Regions from separate parts of the Geodermatophilus sp. SYSU D01045 genome, predicted to be linked through region 2. Evidence: riboswitches for the same ligand, from Rfam matches in the RefSeq annotation. Region 2 holds a riboswitch; each other region holds the start of a gene.

Region 1 (4,991 bases), on a different contig from region 2:
CTCGGTGGCGTTCGTGGGCTACACGCCCGAGATCACCGCGAGCGTCATGGTCCTCAACCCCAAGCAGAACGAGGACGTCGGCGGCTTCGGTGGCGGAAAGGGCGCCACCATCTGGCACGACGCGATGGAGCCGATCCTCACCGCGCGCGGCAGCGGCGAGTTCCCGCCGGCCGACGAGACCGTGCAGAACGGCAACACCCGCCCGGTGCCCGGCTGCTCCGGCGTGCGCGCCTGCGAGCGGACCCTGGCCGACGCCGGGTTCACCCCGCGGACGGTGCGCGTCGACAGCGACGAGCCGTCCGGCGCCCTCCTGGGCACCAGCCCGCCCCGCGGCGGCCGTGCCGTGCCCGGCCAGGTGGTGTCGATCCTGGTGAGCAACGGCAGCGACTACGTGGAGCCGGAGCCCGCACCGCCGGCCGACCCGGCGCCCCCGAGCGCCCCCGGGACGACCCCGCCGTCGTCGTCCCCGCCGCCGTCCTCCCCGCCCCCGCCGTCGTCCCCGCCATCGCCGTCGACCCCGCCCCCGGCGCCGGAGCCGCCGCCCGCGCCGCCTCCGCCGACCGAGGTGCCGCCGGCGCCGGCGGTGCCCGCACCGGAGCCGCCCGCACCGGAGCCGCCCGCGCCCGCGACCGAGCCCCCGGCGCCGGGTGGCGGACCCGGCTCACCCTGGCGACCGGACGCCTGACGCCGCCCCAGCCGCTCGTCCAGGGACTGGGTGAGCAGCCACCCGGCCAGCAGGACCAGGTGCAGCAGGAACAGCCACAGGCCGATGGCGACCACGGCGCCGACCACGACCAGGCCGCCGAAGGGCGCGCCGAGGTCCAGCGGCAGGGACAGGAACAGCACGAAGCCCTGCAGGAACCCGGACAGGCACGCGGCGGTGAACAGCGCGCCGCTGACCAGCGCGCCCCACCGGCGCCGGCCGCCGGCCACCACGCCATAGCCCCACAGGATGGGCACGGTCAGCACGAACAGCACCGAGTAGTAGCCGACGGCGAACCGCCCGATCGCGGGCCCGGCGCCGTCCTCGCGGGCCAGGTCGGCCATGACCGTGGCGGCCAGCAGCAGCGGGTACAGCAGCAGGGGCGTCGCCACGACCAGGGGCAGCGCGAGCAGCCGGCCCCGCCAGCCGGTGAGGTTCTCCCGCCGCCGGCTGAACCGCATCAGCGCCCGCCGCAGCCCCTCGCCGTACAGCGACAGCGGCAGCAGCGCCAGCGCGAACCCCAGCAGGTCCAGCCGGACGCCGGCGTCGACCAGCCGGGCCACCGCGTCCGGCGCGCCCAGCGACGCCGGCAGCAGCTCGGCGAGCCGCCCGCTGCGCGCCCGCACCTCCTCGGCCGAGGTGGCCAGCGCGGTCAGCCGGACGGAGACCAGCACCAGCGGCACCACCGCGATGCCGGCGTAGAAGGTGAGTCCCGCGCCGATCAGCGCGAGGTCACGGCCGTGCAGCAGACGGCGGGCACCGGCCAGCAGCGTCCGCGTCTCGGCGCGCACCCGGGCCGCCGTCCACCTGCGTCCCGGGCTCACGCGCCCATGCCACCAGTCCCGGCGGCCCGGCGCCCGCCGGGGACCGGGCGGCGCTCAGTCGTCGGTGCTCGCGTCGTCGGTGGTGGGGGCGTCGTTGCCGGGGTTCTGGCCGGTCTCCTGGCAGCTGGCGTCGTTCTCGTTGCTGGCGTTCTCGCCGGAGGCGTCGCAGTTGGTCGGGCCGCGCGAGAAGTCGGTGTTGTCACCGCAGGCGACCAGGGAGCCGAACAGGGCGAGCGCGACGAGCGGCCGGGCCAGACGCATCCGCGTGGAAGAGGACATGCAGCAATCGGTACACGTCCCCGCGGCCGCGCAAACCGGCGGGGGTCGGCAACCTCCCGGAGCCACCCCATCACCGTTCGTGACCGATGTAATTACACCGGGGTGATTGTCACACGCCGGTCACGGACCTTACGCTCAGTACGTCCAACGGGGCGCTCCGTCACCAGTCCGGGTGACACCCCGCGGACGCCGTCGAGCCGGATCCCCTCCGCGGGGACCGGGCCGGGGACCCATCGCAGTCCTGGGGTGTAGCGCGTGTCCGCACGCGCCGGGCGACTCCACGCCCGAACCCGTCAGCTAACCCGGTAGGCGGCCTGGGAGAAGGAGAGACCGCCGCGTGGCGTCCCTGCGCACGTCCGTCCCCGGCATGCCCGCGACCGGCCGCTCCCGCGGCCGCCGGGCCGCCCTCGCCCTCGTCGGCGCCCTCGGCATCGGTCTCGGGCTGGGTGCCGTCCCGGCGCCGGCCGGGGCGGAGGAGCCGACGACGGCCGCCGAGGCCGCGCAGCTGGTCGCCGCCCGGGGCCACGAGCTCGAGGTCGTCACCGAGCAGTTCAACGAGGCCCGCGAGGCGCTCGCCGCCCAGCAGGCCGCCGCCGACGCCGCCGCCGCGGAGCTGGCCACCGCCCAGGCCGCCGTGGACACCGCCCGCCGGCAGGTGGTCGGCATCGCCCGGTCGGCGTACACCGGCGACAGCATGGGCTCGCTGCAGGCGCTCATGACCAGCGCGGACGCCGACGAGTTCGTCAACCGCGTCACGCTGCTGCAGGGCGTCGCCGGCTACCAGGGCGAGCTGCTCGGCCGGGCCGCGGCCGCCACCGAGACCGCCACCGCCGCGCAGGCCGCCGCCACCGAGGCCGCCGCCGAGGCCCAGCGTCAGTACGACGCCGTGGCCGCCCAGCAGGCCGACCTCGAGGCGCAGATCGCCGCCTACCAGGCCGACTACGCCCGGCTGACCGCCGACGAGCGGCGTGCCGCCCTCGAGGCCGCCGCCGCGGCGCACGCCGCCGAGGACGCCCGCGCCAGCCGCGACGAGGAGCGCGAGGACACCGCGTCGGCCTCCGGGTCGTCGTCCGCGGAGGAGCCGGCGCCGGCGGCCGCGCCGGCCAGCGGCGTCGCCGGGACCGTCGTCGCCACCGCCATGGCCCAGCGCGGCAAGCCCTACGTGTGGGCGGCCGCCGGCCCCAACGCGTTCGACTGCTCCGGCCTCACCCAGTACGCCTTCCGTGCCGCGGGGATCAGCCTCCCGCACTCCAGCAAGATGCAGTCGACGATGGGCACCCCGGTCTCCCGTGCGAACCTGCAGCCCGGTGACCTGGTCTTCTTCTACAGCCCGGTGAGCCACGTCGGCATCTACATCGGCAACGGCCAGATGGTGCACGCGCCGACGTCGGGCGACGTCGTCAAGGTCGCCGGCATCGACGTGATGGGCGGCTACGCCGGCGCCCGCCGGATCGGGTGAGGACCTCCCTGCCCCCACGTCACCAGGTGCCGGGACGGATCACGTCCGGACCCGCTGCAGCAGGCCCCGGACGAAGGCCGCCGTCGCGCCGGAGGGCAGCCGCACCTCCCAGCGGGTGACCACCCTCGGGTCCACCTCCTGCGCGCCGGGCAGGCGGCTCACGTCGGCCACCACGTGCTCCCAGACCCGCAGCCGCCCGTCGGCCGCCGGCGGGACCGGGGAGCCCGGCGCCCGCACCAGGTGCTCGTGCAGCACGCTGCCGCCGGGGGCTGCGAGCACCTCCCAGCGCAGGTGCGGCCACAGCGGCAGCGGCCAGCGCCGGACCTCGAGGTCCAGGTCGCCGAACCGGCGGTCCTCCACCTCCTCGGCGGGCCCGAGGACGGCGGCGCGCAGTGCCACGCCACGCGGCGCCCGCCGCGCGTGGTGCAGCGCCTGCCAGCGGGTGTGCGCCGCGTGCGCCTCGGCGCGGGTCGCGCCCAGGCGGGGCAGGGCCGCGGCCACCAGGTCCGGCCGCAGGTCCGCCATCCGGCGCAGCAGGACCAGGCAGAACTCCCGCCGCGCCAGACCCCGCACGGCCCGACCCTGCCACGCACCTCACACCCGGAGATCGGGACGTCGCCGCCCGCTGCCGCGTTGACCCTCCGGAACCGCCCCCGACCCGAGGACCGCGCACCGATGAACCCCCGCACCGTCGCCCTGGCCTTCCGCACCGTCGCCGTCGCCGAGGCCCTGTCCTGGGTCGGCCTGCTGGCCGGGATGTACGTCAAGTACGTGCCGGAGACCTCCGAGGCCGGCGTCCAGGTGTTCGGGCCGGTCCACGGCGCGGTGTTCGTCGCCTACGTGGTCGTGGCGCTGGTCGCCGCGCGGGTGCTCGGCTGGTCCCGGTGGACGACGCTGCTCGCGCTGGCCGCCTCGGTCCCGCCGCTGGTCACCGTGGTGTTCGAGCGCTGGGCCGGGCGCACCGGGCGGCTGGCGGCGCCCGTCCGGGCCTGACCTACGGTTCCGGTCATGCCGGAACCCGTGCTGCCCTCGACCGCCCGCACCCTGCTGGCCCGCACCGCCCGGGTGCAGCGCGAGGGGCGGGCGCCCAGCCTGGTCGCCGGCGTGGTCCGCGACGGCGGGCTGGCCTGGTCGGCCGGCCGCGGCGACGTCGACGAGCCGCACACCGACGTCCAGTACCGGCTCGGGTCGATCAGCAAGACCGTCACCGCCGTCGCGGTCATGCGGCTGCGGGACGAGGGCCGGCTGGCCCTCGACGACCCGCTGGACCGGCACGTGCCCGGAACACCGTTCGGCGACCGGTCGGTCGGGCAGTTGCTCTCGCACCTGGCCGGCGCCGCCGCGGAGAGCCCGGGCGGCTGGTGGGAGCGGGTGCCCGGCGGATCCCTGGCCGACCTGCGGCTGTCCGGGGAGCACGTCGTCCTGGGCGAGGCCCGGCGCTTCCACTACTCGAACCTCGGCTTCGGCCTGCTCGGCGAGCTCGTGGCGCGGCTGCGCGGGCGGTCGTGGGAGGACGTCGTGACCGCGGAGGTGCTCGCCCCGCTGGGGATGACCCGGACGACGCCGCGCCCGTCCGGCCGCGCCGCGCAGGGGTACGCCGTCCACCCGTGGGCCGACGTCGTCCTGCCCGAGCCCGAACACGACGCCGGCGTGATGGCCGCCGCCGGGCAGCTGTGGGCGACGCTGGCCGACCTCGCCCGCTTCGCCGCCTTCCTGCTCGGCGACA
Region 2 (4,991 bases):
CGAGGGCGAGCTGGCGCAGTACCAGGCGGTGGTGGCGCGGTACGCGTCGGCGGTCTACCGGGACGGCGGCGCGCTGACCCCGCTCACCGTGCTGCTCACCGGCGGCGACCCGGCCGACGTCGTCGCGGCGCTGGGCTACCTGGAGGCCGTCGACGCGCATACCGCCGAGGTGGTCCGCACCGCCGAGCAGCAGCGGCAGGCCGCGGTCGCCCAGCAGACCTCCGCCGACGCCGTCCTCGCCGAGGCGCGGCAGCGGGCCGACCGGCTGGCCGCGGAGGTGGCCGACCTGGAGGCCTCCGCCGACGCGGTGACCGCGGAGCTCGACGTCGCGCTCGGCGACGTCGACCGGCAGCTGTCGGACCTGCAGCGCCAGCAGGTCGACGTCAACACCCAGACGGCGGCCAACTGGCGGGCCTACCTCGACCAGCTGCGCGAGGCCGGGGTGGCCGCACCCCCGGCGGCGGAGCTGCTCGACCCCGTGCGGGGCCTGCCCGCGGGGCTCACCCCGGTCGGGGCGGCCGCCGGCGGCGCCCAGCGGGGCGCCGCGCAGCTGCCGCGCCGGCCGGTGTCCGTGCTCGTGCTGCCCGCGGAGACGCTGGCCGCGGTCACCGCGGCCATGGACGCCCTCGGCAGGCCGTACGCGCCGGGGACGGCCGGCCCGGACTCCTGGGACTGCGGCTCGCTGGTCTCCACCGTCTACCGCGACGCCGGCATCGACCTGCCCGGTGACCAGGCCGGGCTGTTCGCGGTCACCACGCCCGTCGACCCGGCCGACGTCCTGCCCGGCGACCTGGTCTTCCTCGGCACCCCCGAGTCGGGCCTGGGCCACGTCGGCATCGCGCTGGACGCGCAGACCATGCTCGCCGCCGACGCGCGGGCCGGCGCCGTCGTCGTCCGCCGGCTGCCCGCCGACCAGGTCCTCCACGTCGGGCGGCCGAGCCTCGGCCCGCGGCCGGAGGTGCCCGCCCCCGGCCCGGCCGACGGCGCCCTGCGGGTCGAGTGCGGCAACACCGTCTACCCGCCGAGCTTCGACGGCGCCCGGTCCTGGGGCGGCTACCCCAACGGCCTCATCCCGCCGAGCGCGCTGTGCCCGATCGGCGTGGGCGGCCACTCGCTGCGCTGCGACGCCGCGGCGGCCTGGCGGGCGATGAGCGCGGCGTTCGCGACGGCGTTCGGGCAGCCGATCTGCATCACCGACTCCTACCGCACCTACGCCGGCCAGGTCCGCCTGTACGGGGAGAAGCCGGCGCTGGCCGCGGTCCCGGGCACCAGCAACCACGGCTGGGGGCTGGCGGTCGACCTGTGCGGCGGCATCGACGGCTTCGGCACGCCGCAGTACGCGTGGATGGTCGCCAACGCCGGCCGGTTCGGGTGGCTGCACCCGACCTGGGCCGATCCCGGCAACGGCCGCGAGGAGCCCTGGCACTGGGAGTACGCGGGCGGCTGAGCCGGGACTGTCGGTGGTCGTCCCTAGCGTGCCGGCCGACCGACAGGGAGACCCGTCCCGACCGCGGCCCGGCACCGGGCGGCGCGACCGGGGCACCGGAGGGACACGGCATGCTCATCGACTGCGACTCGTGCACCGCGCGCGGCGCCGGCTGCGCCGACTGCGTCGTCACCGCCCTGCTGGGCGCCCCGCCCGCGGAGCGGGACACCGGCCCCGTGCTGCTGCCGGTGCCCCCCGTCCCGGCGGCCCGCACCGCCGACGGCGCGGTGCCGCGGCCGGGCGTCGTCGTGGACCTCGACGACGTCGAGCGGCGGGCCGTGCGGGCGCTGGCCGAGGGCGGCCTGGTGCCGCCGCTGCGGCACCGGCCGTCACGGGACGGGCGCCGGCGCACGGGCTGACCTGCGCCGGGACCCCGATCGGGTACGCACCGGAGTGGCGCGGCTGCTGACCGTGTGTGTTCTCACAGTCCACGCACCTCCCGTTTGTCACAACTGCATCACGTCCGTACTGTGGCGCCGTCCGGCCGGGTGGTCGTCACTCGACGCAGGGTGACCTCGGCCGACACCGCCGAGTCACCGGACGCCCTCCCCGGAGGTGCGCGAGGTGAGCCGGGGACCCACCGCAGCACTGGGGTGAGTTCTCGTGCGCGCCGGTCCCGACCGGGGTGCAGAGATAGGGCACGTCTTCCCAGCCCGAACCCGTCAGCTAACTCGGTAGGCGGTTGCTGAGGAAGAAACGGAGAGCCGCCGACCGTGGCGACCCCCCGCCCCGTCCTGGGGCACGCACGCGAGAAGTCCACATCCGCCCCCCGCACCGCCGGCCCGCACCGCCCGTCGCGGGCCCGCCACCTCGGCCGGGTCACCCTGGTCGGCACCACCGCCGCGCTGACCCTCACCCTGCTGTCCGGCACCCTGCTGTCCGGCACCGCGGCCGCCGACCCCGAGCGGGCCGGCACCCCGGAGCAGGCCGCCCAGCTCGCCGCCGAGGCCGGCCACCGGCTCGAGGTCGTCACCGAGCGGGTCAACGAGGCCCGCGAGGTCCTCGCCCAGCAGCAGGCCGCCGCCGACGAGGCCGACCGGGCCGCCGCCGAGGCGCAGGAGCAGCTGCAGGACCTCGACGGCCAGATCCGCCAGGTGGCCCGCAGCGCCTACACCGCCGGCAACAGCGACGGCTTCGCCGGGCTCGACCTGCTGATGACCAGCGACTCCGCCGAGGACTTCGTCGCCTCGCTGGCCACCCTCGGTCAGATCGCCGACCACACCACCTCGGTCCTCGACCAGGTGGGCGAGGCGGCCGTCGCCGCCCGGCAGGCGCAGGCCGACGCCGAGGCCGCCGAGGCCGAGGCGCAGCGCACCCTCGACGACCTGAGCGCCCAGGAGGCGCAGCTCCAGGACGACATCGCCGACTACCAGGCGCAGTTCGCCGCGCTCACCGAGGCGCAGCGGCAGGCGGCGCTCGCCGCGCAGGAGGCCGGCCTGGCCGCCGGCGCGCAGGCCGGCTCCGACACCGCCGAGGACGGCGAGAGCGACTCCGGCGGCGACAGCGCTCCCGCCGCGACCGGCACGCAGGCCGCGACCGCCGCCCCGGCTCCGGCCCCGGCCCCGGCCCCGGCCCCGTCCGCGGGCAGTGGTGGCAGCGGTGCCGCGCAGACCGCGGTGCAGACCGCTCTGGCCCAGGTGGGCGACCCCTACGTGTGGGGTGCCGGCGGGCCGGACGCCTTCGACTGCTCGGGCCTGACCCAGTACGCCTACGCGGCGGCCGGGATCAGCCTCCCGCACTCCAGCAGCATGCAGTCGCGGATGGGCACCGCCGTCTCGCGGGCGGACCTGCAGCCGGGCGACCTGATCTTCTACTACAGCCCGGTCAGCCACGTCTCGATGTACATCGGCAACGGCCAGATGGTGCACGCCTCCACGTCGGGGCAGCCGGTGAAGGTCGTGTCGGTCGACTCGATGGGCGGCATCACCGCCATGCGCCGCATCGCCTAGGAGACGGCACCTCACGGGCCGGGGGCCGGTGACCCGTCCGGGTCGCCGGCCCCCGGCGTCCGCGGAGGGAGATCGCGGTGCGGCGCGGGCGCCCGCCTAGGATCGGCCGGGTGAGCAGGGCGGGCGGGACGAGCACCCGCTCCAGCCCCGAGGCCACTCCGCCCGACCGCACCGGCCCCCGCCGGGTGGCACTGCTGGTCGCGCTCGCCCTCGGCGTGGCGCTCGTCGTGGTCATCGCCGTCCGCACGCCCTGGACGCTGCTGCCCACCCCACCCGGCGGCGCGTCCCCGGTCACCGACGACGCCGGCCTGCCCGCCGACGTCGTCCGGCGCGCCGAGGCCCTCGCCGCCGACATCCGTCCCGCGTCGCTGACCAACCTGGTACTCGGCCTGGCGGTCTCGGCGCTGCTCGGCCTCACCCGGCTCGGCAGCCGGCTGGTCACCGCGGTCGGCCGCGCGGGAGGCCGGCGCCGGCCGCTCACCGTGCTGCTGGGCACGGTCGCGATCGTCGTCCTCGGCCGGCTGGCGACGCTGCCGATCTCCGCCTACGGCGAGGTGGTGCGGCACCGCTACGGGCTGTCCACCCGCTCCTGGCCCCTGTGGCTGCGCGACGTCGCGGTCTCCACCGCCATCGACGCCGCGCTCACCGCCCTCGGCCTGCTGGTGCTCGTCGCGCTGGCCCGCCGCGCGCCCCGCACCTGGTGGGCGTGGGCCGCCGGTGGCGCGGCCGCGCTGGTCGTCGCCGGCTCCTTCCTCTACCCGGTGGTCATCGAGCCGGCGTTCAACAGCTTCACCCCCCTGCCGGCCGGCGAGCTGCGCACCGACCTGCTGCGGCTGGCCGAGGAGAGCGGCTCCCCGGTCGAGGACGTCCTGGTCGCCGACGCCTCCCGCCGGACGACGTCGCTCAACGCCTACGTGTCCGGGTTCGGCTCCACCCGCCGGGTGGTCCTCTACGACACCCTGCTGGCCGACGTGCCCCCGGACGAGATCGAGTCGATCGTCGCCCACGAGCTCGGGCACGTGGCCACCGACGACGTCCTCACCGGCACGCTCATCGGGGCGCTCGGCGCGGCCGCCGCCGTCGCCCTCCTCGGCTGGCTGCTGACCTGGGCGCCGCTGCTGCGCCGGGCCGGCGCGGACTCGGCGGGCGACCCGCGCGTGGTGCCGCTGGTGCTGTTCCTCGTCGCGGTCGGGTCCCTGGTGGCGACGCCGGTGCAGAACCTCGTCTCGCGGCACGTCGAGGCCCGGGCGGACCTGCACGCGCTCGACCTCACCCGGGACGCCGCCGCCTTCGTCGAGATGCAGCGCCGGCTGGCCGAGACCAACGTCTCCGACCCGAGCCCGCCGGCGCCGTGGCAGTGGTTCTTCGGCTCCCACCCGACGGCGGCACAGCGGATCGCGATGGCCGAGGACTGGCTGCGGCTGGGCGACCGGTGAGCGACCACGGCCGCACGCTCGTCGTCACCAACGACTTCCCGCCGCGGCAGGGCGGCATCCAGACCTTCGTCGCGGCGCTGCTCGAGCGCCGCCCGCCGGACTCCCTCGTCGTGCTGGCCT
Region 3 (4,991 bases), on a different contig from region 2:
ACGACCCGCTGGGGGTCGACCTGCGGGAGGCCGCCGACGTCGTCGTCCTCAAGGTGCAGCCGCTCGGCGGCGTGCGGGCCGCGCTGCGCGTGGCCGAGGCGCACGGGCTGCCGTGCGTGGTCTCCTCCGCGCTGGAGTCCTCGGTGGGCATCGCCGCGGGGATCGCGCTGGCCGCCGCGCTGCCGGAGCTGCCCTTCGCCTGCGGCCTGGCCACCGTCGCCCTCCTCGACGGCGACGTCACCGACACCCCGCTGCTGCCGGTGGACGGCGCGCTGCCGGTCACCCGGCCCGACCCCGGCCGGCTGGACGCCGTGACCGCACCCGGCGACGTGACCGCCCGCTGGACCGAGCGGCTGGGCGCGGTGCTGGCCGCGTGAACCCCTCCACCGCGCTGGCCCGCGTGCTGGTCGACGAGCTGGTCCGCGGCGGGGTCCGCGACGCCGTCGTCGCGCCCGGCTCGCGCTCGGCGCCGGTCGCGCTGGCGCTGGCCGCCGCCGAGCGGGCCGGCGTCCTGCGGCTGCACGTGCGCATCGACGAGCGGACCGCGTCCTTCCTCGCCCTGGGCCTGGCCCGCGCGTCCGGCCGGCCGGTGCCGGTGCTCACCACCTCCGGGACGGCGACCGCGCACCTGCACGCCGCCGTCCTCGAGGCCGACGTCAGCGGGGTGCCGCTGCTGGCACTCACCGCCGACCGGCCGCCGGAGCTGCGGGCCACCGGCGCCAACCAGACGATCGAGCAGCCCGGCCTGTACGGCGGCGCGGCGCGCTGGGCGGCCGACGTCGGCGTGCCCGAGGCCGGCCGGGAGGCCGCGCAGAACCGCTACTGGCGCTCGGTGGTGTCCCGGGCGCTGCTCGCGGCCACCGGCGTCCTGTCCGGCGACCCCGGGCCGGTGCAGCTGAACCTGGCCTTCCGCGACCCGCTGCTGCCCGAGGAGGAGCCCGGCCCGCCGGCGGGCCCGTGGGCCGGCCGGGACGGCGGGGCGCCGTGGACCGCCGGGGCGCCTTCGCCCGTCGCGACCGTCCCGGTCGGGGACGGCCCGCGCACGCTCGTCGTCGCCGGGGACGGGCCGGACGCCGTCGGCCGGGCGTGGGCGGGCGGCGCCAGCGCGGCGGGCTGGCCGGTGGTCGCCGAGCCGAGCGGCGGGGCGTGGACCGACGGCGCGGTGCGCGGCGGGGCGCTGCTGCTCGGCGTGCCCGGCTGGCTGGACGCGCACCGGCCCGACCGCGTGGTCGTCGTCGGCCGGCCGACGCTGTCCCGGCCGGTCTCGGCGCTGCTGGCCGATCCGCGGGTGCGCGTGGAGACGGTGGTCGCCGGGCCGCGCTGGCCCGACGCCGGCCGCTCGGCGGCCCTGGTCACCCGCGCCGCCCCGCCGGCCGGCCCGCCGTCGGAGCCGGGCTGGGCGGCCGCCTGGCGCTCGGCCGCGGACCGGGTCGGGGGCGCGGTCGACGCCGCCCTGGACGCCGCGCCCGGGCTGACCGCCGCCCGGCTGGCCCGCGACGTCGTCGCCGCGCTGCCGTCCGGGGCGCTGCTGGTCCTCGGGTCCTCGACACCGGTGCGCGACGTCGACCGGCTCGCCGTCCCCCGCGGCGACGTCAGCGTGCTCGCCAACCGCGGCGTCGCCGGCATCGACGGCACGGTGTCCACCGCTGTCGGCGCGGCGTTGGCGCACGGCGGGCCGGCGGTGGCGCTCATGGGCGACCTGACGTTCCTGCACGACCTGCAGGGCCTGCTCGCCGGCGAGGGCGAGCCGCGCCCGGACCTCACCGTGGTCGTGCCCGACAACGACGGCGGCGGGATCTTCGCCCAGCTGGAGCCCGGCCGGCCGGCGTACGCCCGCGACTACCGGCGGGTGTTCGGCACGCCGCACGGGCGCGACCTGGTCGCGGTCGCGGCGTCCCTGGGCTGGGCGGCGACGGCGGTGGCCACGCCGGAGGAGCTCGCCGCCGCGCTGGTGCGCGGCGGGCCCCGGGTGGTCGTCGCCCGCACCGACCAGCGCGCGGAGGCCGACCTCGCGGTCGCCCTGCGGGAGGCCGCGGGCCGCGCCCTGGCCTGAGCGGCCTCGGGAGCGTCGGGTCTCCTGCAGCGACCAGCCGGTCCCGCCGGGCTCACCGGAGAGTGAGACGCACGGCTCCGGAGCCCCTTCCGGACGCCCGTGACGAGCCGGTCCGTCACTCCGTGGCGGTGGCCTTCGTCACGGGATCCGGGCGGTCGCGGCGAGGGCGGCCGCGGGGGCGGGGGCGTGCTCGCCGGGCCGGATCGCGCACCGTGAACAGCGGGTTCCGTTTCTCGGCGCGGCCCGATGCGGTGGTCACGCCGGCGTCACGCCGTACCCCACGAGCCCCAGCCGAACCGCACTGTGACCGCCGTCACGACGACAGTCGACATGACGACACGTAGCGTTTTGGCTGCGCTCAGCGAAGACGGAGCGCGGCGCCGGTCCGCCAAACCCTGCCCACCGGTCGCCCACGCCAACTCCCAGGGCAGGGGTGGGGGACCCACTCTTCCGGCGCGCGACGGCCTACGGGGGCCTGTCGGAGCGCGCCTCGGGGTGAAGCCGCGGACCGCGGCCGGGCACCGATCGCCCGAACCCGACAGCTCACCTCGCCGGCGGTGATCGGGAGATCATCACCATGCCCAAGCACCGCGCACCCCGCTACGTCCGCACCAAGAAGGTCATCGCCAAGGCCCCTGTCGCTGCCGGCGCCGCCGCCGTCGGCCTGGGCGTCCTGAGCTCGCCGGCCTCCGCCTCCACCACCCACGACTGGACCGGCGTCGCCCAGTGCGAGTCCAGTGGCAACTGGAGCATCAACACCGGCAACGGCTACTACGGCGGCCTGCAGTTCAGCCAGTCCACCTGGGCCGCCTTCGGTGGCACCGACCTCGCCCCGCGCGCGGACCTGGCCACCCCGGCCCAGCAGGTCCAGATCGCCGAGGCCGTCCTGGCCGGCCAGGGCATCGGCGCCTGGCCGAGCTGCGGCAAGTTCCTGACCGACGGCACCACCCCGGCCGCTGCCGAGGCCCCGGCCGCGCCCGCCGAGCAGGCCGCCCCGGCCGCCGAGGCCCCGGCCGCTCCGGCCGAGCAGCCGGCCGCCGAGCAGGCCGCTCCGGCCGAGCGGGCCGACCGGGCCGAGCGGGCCGAGGTCACCACCGAGGAGTACACCGTCCGCTGGCGGGACACGGTGGCGAAGATCGCCGCCGCCCACGGCCAGAGCTGGCGCGAGCTCTACGAGCGCAACGCCGACGTCATCGGCGGCAACCCGAACCTGATCTACCCCGGTCAGGTGCTGGCGCTCAGCGGCTCCGCCGTCCCGGCCGAGGCCGCCCCGGCCCCCGCCGCCGAGGCCGCTCCCGCTCCGGCCGCCGAGGCCGCCCCCGCTCCGGTCGCCGAGGCCGCCCCGGCCCCGGTCGCCGCCGCCGGTGAGGCGGCGCCCGCCGCCACCCCGCCGATCGCCGAGGCCGCCCCGCAGGTCGCGCAGTCCTCGGTCGTCGCCGAGATCACGAACACCGCCGGCGCGATCCACGAGGCCGTCCAGGCGGCGGCGAACGCCGTCGTCAGCAACGTCCCGGGCGCCGCGGACATCACCCTCGGCGGCACGCGGGCCAGCGCGGTCGACCCGGACGGCCACCCCTCCGGCAAGGCGCTGGACTACATGGTCATGTCCGACGCCGCCCTCGGCGACGCGATCGCCCAGTACCACGTCGACCACTGGGACGAGCTCGGCGTCGAGTACGTCATCTGGCAGCAGCGCATCCTCACCTCGCCGGACGGCGCCTGGAAGGCGATGGCGGACCGCGGCAGCGCGACCGCGAACCACGTGGACCACGTGCACGTCAACTACGTGGGCTGACCTCCAGCACACCCGACGAGGGCCCCGACCGCGTGCAGCGGCCGGGGCCCTCGTCGTCTCCGGGTCGTGTCCGGGGGAGGAGGACGCCGGCCGGGACCGGCCGCCTCAGCCCTCCAGCGCGGCCTGGAAGGCGGCGAACTTCGACTGCGTCTCGGCCAGCTCGGCCGTCGGGTCGGAGGCGCCGACGATGCCGCAGCCGGCGAACAGCCGGGCCGAGCACGGGTCGTCGTCGACCAGCTGGGCGCAGCGCAGGGCCAGCCCGAACTCGCCGTCCCCGCGGGCGTCGAGCCAGCCCACCGGCCCGGCGTACCGGCCGCGGTCCATGCCCTCCAGCTCCGCGATGACCGCGGCGGCCGCGTCGGGCGGGGTGCCGCAGACGGCGGCGGTCGGGTGCACGGCGTCGACCAGCTCGAGCAGCCCGGCGCGACCGCGGGCGCCGGAGCGGCGCTGGGTGCCGACGACGTCGGTGGCCAGGTGCCGCACGTTCGGCAGCGTCAGCAGCGAGGGCTGCTCCGGCACCGACAGCGCGGTGCAGAACGGGTCGAGCGCCCGCACGAGCGAGTCGACGGCGAGGGCGTGCTCGGCGTGGTCCTTGTCGCTGGCCAGCAGGCCCGCCGCGAGCCGCTCGTCCTCGGCGCCCGCGCCGCGCGGGGCGGTGCCGGCCAGCACCCGCGCCGACAGCTGCCGGCCGGTGCGGCGCAGCAACAGCTCGGGGGTGGCGCCGAGCAGCCCGTCGACGGCGAAGGTCCAGCAGTCGGGGAAGCGGGCGGCCAGCCGGTCGAGCAGGCGGCGGGGGTCCAGCGGCTCGTCGGCGGTGACCAGCAGGTCGCGGGCGAGCACCACCTTGGCGAGGTCGCCGGCGCCGATGCGGGCGACGGCGGCGGACACCGCGCCGCACCACGAGGCGGGGTCGAGCGCGCCGTCGGCGTAGCGCAGCCGGCCCGGCGCGGGCGGCAGCGGCTCGCGGGTGGCCGGCAGCACGTCGCGCGGGTCGGCGCCGCCGGTGGTGGTCACCCACGCGACGCCGTCGCGGCGGCCGACGACGACCTCGGGGACGACGAACACCGACGTCCCCCGGGCGGGGTCGAACGCGACGCTGCCGAACACGACCGGCCCGGAGCCGGGCACGCCCACCTCGTCGTC
Region 4 (4,991 bases), on a different contig from region 2:
GTTGACCAGCAGCGTCGTCCCCGGGTGCCCGGTGACGACCCGGCCGGCGGCCTCGCGCAACTGCCCGGCGTCGGCGAGGTCGGCGACGACGGTGTCCACCGACCGGCCCGGGGAGGCCGCGCGCACCGACGCCGCGACGCCCTCGAGCCGCCCGGCGTCGCGGTCGACCAGCACGAGGTCGCTGCCGCGGGCGGCCAGCCGCGGGGCGAGCGCGGCGCCGATCCCGCTGGCCGCCCCGGTGACGACGGCGGTACCGGTGAAGGCGTAGGGGTGCACCCGGCGACCGTATCCGGCGGCGCTCAGGGCAGCCGCCACACCGTCGTCCGGCGCAGCCCGGGCCCCTCCGTCTCGGGGACCTGGTACACCGCGGCGGCCTCCAGCCGCTCGTGCGGGAGGTACGGGCGGCCGGGGTCGCCGACGAGCACCTGGCAGCCGCGGGCCCGCGCCCGGTCGAGGAAGGGCAGCACCCGCCCGGTCATCTCCCGGTCGTAGCAGACGTCGCCTGCCACGACGACGTCGACGGCGGGCGGCTCGCGGTCCAGGACGTCGCCGGTGACGCTGATGCCCGCGACGCCGTTGAGGCCGGCGTTGACGCCGACCGCGGTCCGGGAGAACGGGTCGACGTCGCTGGCCAGCACCCACCGGGCACCGGCGAGGACGGCGGCGACGGCCACCAGGCCGCTGCCCGACCCGAGGTCGAGCACCGTGCGGCCGGCGACGGTGGCGGGCTCGTCGAGCAGGTGGCGGGCCAGTGCCTGCCCGCCGGGCCAGGCGGCCGCCCAGAACGGCGGCTCGTCCCCCGCCCCGCCGGCCGCGGTCTCCATCGCCTCCCAGAGGGCGACGACGTCGTCGGCGACGTGCAGCCGCACCTCGGGGACGAGCGAGGGCCGGCGCACCTGGGTGTGCGCGCGGACGAAGCCCGCGGGCACCACCCGGGTGGCCGGCCCTCGATGGATCACCTTCGGATCAGTACCAGCCGGTGGCCTGCGAGTGCGCCCAGGCGTCGCACGCGCTGCCGTAGCGCTGCTCGATGTAGATCAGGCCGGCGTCGATCTGGCGGTAGCCGTCGGAGGTCTTGGCGATCCCGGTGCTGGCCCAGGTGGAGTTCAGGAACTGCGGGATGCCGTAGGCGGTGCTGGTGGGGTTCTGGGCGTTGGGGTTCCAGCCGCTCTCCTTGCCCCACAGCTTCTCCAGGCAGGAGAACTGCTCGGAGCTGCCGACCTTGCTCAGCGCGTAGTCCTTGAAGGAGCCGGACGGCGCGGCGGGCGCGGCCTCCTGCGCGGCGGCCTCCTCCGCGGCCTGCTCCTCGGCGGCCTGCTGCGCGGCGGCGGCCTCGGCGGCAGCCTGCGCCTCGGCGGCCTGGCGGGCGGCCTCCTGCTCGGCGGCGACGCGGGCGGCCTCCTGCTCGGCGGCGACGCGGGCGGCCTCGGCCTCGGCGGCCTGGCGGTCGCGCTCGGCCTGCTCGGCGGCGAGCTGCGCGTGGGCGGCACCGGCCTCCTGCGCGCTGCGCTCGGCGCGCGAGGCGGCGACGTCGGCCAGCGACGTCAGGTCGGTGGCGTCCGGGGTCTGCGCGGCGGCCGGCTGCTGGGGGACGCCCAGCTCCTCGGCGACGCTGACCGCGGTGCCGGCGTTGTCGGTGCCGGCGGAGGCGGCGGGGCCGCTGGTGGAGACGACGCCGACGATCAGCGCGCCGGCGGCGGCGGCGCCGAGCAGCAGGGCCGGGCGGCGCGGGCCCAGCGGGGGGCTGCCGCGGCGGAAGAGGCGCCGGCGCGCGGGGGCCTCGGCGGCCTCGGCAGCGCCCCCGGCGGCGGGCAGCTCGCGGGTGGCGGTGTGGGCGTCGGTGTCGGGGGTGGTGGGGGTGTCAGCGGTGGCGAGCTCGACGGTCGCGGGGGCGTCGGCAGGCGTGTTCGGGACGTGGCGGGACATGAGGGGGTGTGGGCTCCGAGGGAGAGTGGCGCGCGGCAGCGGGCCCGGAGGCGGACCTCGGGCATGCGGGTACGGCGCGGGTCTGTGGGTGTCGCGGACTACGGGGTCCCCGGCGACGTCGTCGCTGGGAGCGGCAGGACAGGAGCAGCCGGCGTCAGGCGGACGCGGGGGCGCGGTGTGCGCGCGGACGGCTGCACCTGCGGGCCGCTTCGGCCCGGAGGCGGGGCATGCGGAGACTCTCCGTTTCTTCCGTGAGCCGCCTACCGAGTTAGCTGACGGGTTCGGGCGGGAAGGAGCCCTACGCGCGCCGGGCCGGAGCTCGGCGGGCGCGATTCACCCCAGTACTGCGGTGGGTCCCCGGCTCGCGCCCGCAGGTGCGGACACGACTCGGCGGCGTCCGGCCGGGCTCCCCGGAAGGGGGACCTGACGACCAGCCGGACGCCAGCCACCGTACGGTCGTTACCGGTTCGTGACAACCGACGGGGCCGGAGTGACGGCCGTGACGGGTGGTGCGGACTCCCCCGGTCCGGAACCGGCCCCCGCGTCGCCGCTGGTCAGGAGGCCGCCGCGACCTCGGGCCGGCCGGGTCCGAGCAGCGGTGTCACGTCGGACACGTCCGTCCCCGGGGGCGCCGGACGCGCCCCCGCGCGCGGCTCGGCAGCCGGGTCCTCCCCGAGCCGGGGCAGCCCCCGCTTGTCGCCGAGGGCGGGGACGTCGTCGGGCACCACGCCGGTGACGACGGCGAGCGCCTCGTCGAGCTGACCGGTCAGCAGGCGCAGCCACTCCCGCGCCCGGTCGCGCTCGTCGCGCAGGGGTGCGAGCTCGGCCTCGACGGCGCGCCGGCGCTCGAGGGCCTCGGCGTCGGCCCGGGCCCGCGCCTCGGCGGCCTCGCGGTCCCGGCGCTCGCGCTCGGCGGCGGCGGCCCGCTCCAGCCGGGCCGCCTCGCGGCGCGCGGCCTCGAGGACCGCCGCAGCCTCGCTGCGGGTCTGCTCGCGGGCGGCGAGCACCGCCTCGCGCATCTCGGCCACCCCGGACAGCCGGGCCTGCGCCTCGGTGAGCGCCTCGGCCCGGATCCGCCCGGCCTCCTCCTCGGCGGCTGCGGTCAGCGCGGCGGCCTCCTCCCGGGCGCGGCGCATCATCTCCGCCGCGTCCTCGGGGCCGGGCAGGCTCTGCCGCTCCCGGACCAGCTGGGCCAGCCGGCGGCGGGCGTTCTGCAGCTCGGCCGACGCGGCGGCGTAGCGGCTGAGCAGGTGCTCGTTCTCCCGGCGCAGGACCAGGAGCTCGGTCTCGGCCCAGGCGACGTAGTCGTCGACCTGCACGCGGTCGTAGCCGCGCACCGCCCCGGTGAACACCGGACCGGTGCCCAGCAGGCCGTCGAGCCCGCGCCCCGGAGGCGGCTCCGGAACGCCGTTCCCGCCCCCGTCCGGAGCAGCTCCCTGTCCCCGCAGCGACATCCCGGTTCCCCCTCGGTGCGCCGTCCGATCCGGTCCCCCACCGGCCCGCCGGCGGGGTGATCACAGAGTCGCACCCGCCGGGTGCCGCCGACCGGGCCGACACGGACACGCGCCCCGCCCGCGGAGTGGGCACGCCCGGACGTGCCGGGCCGCTCACCGTGCGCGGTCGAGAGGTCTCAGTACGGTCACGGACCCGTCGGGAATGCCCGGCGGGGGTCGGTCGTTGGGCCGGGTACAGTAGTTGCACTCTCAACCACTTGGAGCACGAGATGCAGTTCGGGGTCTTCACGGTCAGCGACGTCACGACCGACCCGACGACGGGGCGGACGCCGAGCGAGGCGGAGCGGATCAAGGCCGTCGTCGCCATCGCGAAGAAGGCCGAGGAGGTGGGCCTCGACGTCTTCGCCCTCGGCGAGCACCACAACCCGCCGTTCTTCTCGTCCTCCCCCACCACCACGCTGGCCTACGTCGCGGCGCAGACCTCCCGACTGCAGCTGTCGACGTCGACCACGCTGATCACCACCAACGACCCGGTGAAGATCGCCGAGGACTACGCGATGCTGCAGCACCTCGCCGACGGCCGGGTCGACCTGATGATGGGCCGCGGCAACACCGGCCCGGTCTACCCGTGGTTCGGCCAGGACATCCGCAACGGCATCCCGCTGGCCGTGGAGAACTACGCGCTGCTGCGCCGGCTGTGGGACGAGGAGGTCGTGGACTGGCAGGGCCGCTTCCGCACCCCGCTGCAGGGCTTCACCTCCACCCCGCGGCCGCTGGACGGCGTCCCGCCGTTCGTGTGGCACGGCTCGATCCGCTCGCCGCAGATCGCCGAGCAGGCCGCCTACTACGGCGACGGCTTCTTCCACAACCACATCTTCTGGCCGAAGGAGCACACCCAGCGGATGGTGGAGTTCTACCGGTCCCGCTTCGAGCACCACGGCCACGGCGCCGCCGACCAGGCGATCGTCGGACTCGGCGGGCAGGTGTTCATGCGGAGGAACAGCCAGGACGCCGTCGCCGAGTTCCGGCCCTACTTCGACAACGCGCCGGTCTACGGGCACGGGCCCTCGCTCGAGGACTTCTCCCGCGAGACGCCGCTGACCGTGGGCAGCCCGCAGCAGGTGATCGAGCGCACGCTCGGCTTCCGCGACTACGCCGGCGACTACCAGCGGCAGCTGTTCCTCGTCGACCACGCCGGCCTGCCGCTGAAGACCGTGCTCGAGCAGCTGGACCTGCTCGGCGAGGAGGTCGTGCCGGTGCTGCGCCGCGAGTTCGCCGCGCTCAAGCCGGCGCACGTGCCCGACGCGCCCACCCACGCCGCCCGGGTGGCGGCGCGCGGCGGGGCGCAGGACTCGACCGTCTACGCCGCCGGTGACGACGTCACGGGCCAGGTCACCGACGCGGCCCGCGAGGAGGTGTCCCTCTGATGACCACCCGCACCCTGGCCGTCGTCAGCGCGGGGCTCGGCGTGCCGTCGTCGACCCGGCTGCTGGCCGACCGGCTCGCCACCGCGACCGTCGCCGCGCTGCGCGAGCGCGGCGAGGACGCCACCGTCGAGGTCGTCGAGCTCCGCGAGCACGCCCGCGACGTCGCCGACGCGCTCGTCACCGG

What was found. Region 2 has a riboswitch for cyclic di-AMP ahead of ACI798_RS04130 (NlpC/P60 family protein). Riboswitches for the same ligand answer to the same signal wherever they lie in the genome.
Region 1: it holds a riboswitch for cyclic di-AMP, as region 2 does, so the genes downstream of both, ACI798_RS22695 (C40 family peptidase) here and ACI798_RS04130 (NlpC/P60 family protein) in region 2, are expected to answer to the same signal.
Region 3: it holds a riboswitch for cyclic di-AMP, as region 2 does, so the genes downstream of both, ACI798_RS21565 (transglycosylase family protein) here and ACI798_RS04130 (NlpC/P60 family protein) in region 2, are expected to answer to the same signal.
Region 4: it holds a riboswitch for cyclic di-AMP, as region 2 does, so the genes downstream of both, ACI798_RS05520 (aggregation-promoting factor C-terminal-like domain-containing protein) here and ACI798_RS04130 (NlpC/P60 family protein) in region 2, are expected to answer to the same signal.

The regions. Positions count from the first base shown of each region.
Region 1 covers NZ_JBJGZB010000048.1:4,177-9,167, forward strand. The annotation lists gene ACI798_RS22680 (transglycosylase domain-containing protein) at 1-685, shown strand, start outside; partial or broken gene ACI798_RS22685 (YhjD/YihY/BrkB family envelope integrity protein) at 709-1,527, opposite strand; gene ACI798_RS22690 (hypothetical protein) at 1,582-1,806, opposite strand; cyclic di-AMP (ydaO/yuaA leader) riboswitch at 2,000-2,132, shown strand; gene ACI798_RS22695 (C40 family peptidase) at 2,144-3,265, shown strand; gene ACI798_RS22700 (hypothetical protein) at 3,305-3,838, opposite strand; gene ACI798_RS22705 (DUF3817 domain-containing protein) at 3,941-4,258, shown strand; gene ACI798_RS22710 (serine hydrolase domain-containing protein) at 4,274-4,991, shown strand, end outside.
Region 2 covers NZ_JBJGZB010000003.1:189,620-194,610, forward strand. The annotation lists gene ACI798_RS04120 (NlpC/P60 family protein) at 1-1,447, shown strand, start outside; gene ACI798_RS04125 (hypothetical protein) at 1,558-1,845, shown strand; cyclic di-AMP (ydaO/yuaA leader) riboswitch at 2,003-2,183, shown strand; gene ACI798_RS04130 (NlpC/P60 family protein) at 2,200-3,435, shown strand; gene ACI798_RS04135 (M48 family metallopeptidase) at 3,546-4,871, shown strand; gene ACI798_RS04140 (glycosyltransferase family 4 protein) at 4,868-4,991, shown strand, end outside.
Region 3 covers NZ_JBJGZB010000039.1:20,888-25,878, reverse strand. The annotation lists gene ACI798_RS21575 (o-succinylbenzoate synthase) at 1-377, shown strand, start outside; gene menD (2-succinyl-5-enolpyruvyl-6-hydroxy-3-cyclohexene-1-carboxylic-acid synthase) at 374-2,053, shown strand; cyclic di-AMP (ydaO/yuaA leader) riboswitch at 2,457-2,626, shown strand; gene ACI798_RS21565 (transglycosylase family protein) at 2,631-3,848, shown strand; gene ACI798_RS21560 (isochorismate synthase) at 3,954-4,991, opposite strand, start outside.
Region 4 covers NZ_JBJGZB010000005.1:18,760-23,750, reverse strand. The annotation lists gene ACI798_RS05530 (SDR family NAD(P)-dependent oxidoreductase) at 1-276, opposite strand, end outside; gene ACI798_RS05525 (class I SAM-dependent methyltransferase) at 300-959, opposite strand; gene ACI798_RS05520 (aggregation-promoting factor C-terminal-like domain-containing protein) at 967-1,926, opposite strand; cyclic di-AMP (ydaO/yuaA leader) riboswitch at 2,169-2,329, opposite strand; gene ACI798_RS05515 (DivIVA domain-containing protein) at 2,481-3,278, opposite strand; gene ACI798_RS05510 (LLM class flavin-dependent oxidoreductase) at 3,650-4,807, shown strand; gene ACI798_RS05505 (FMN reductase) at 4,807-4,991, shown strand, end outside.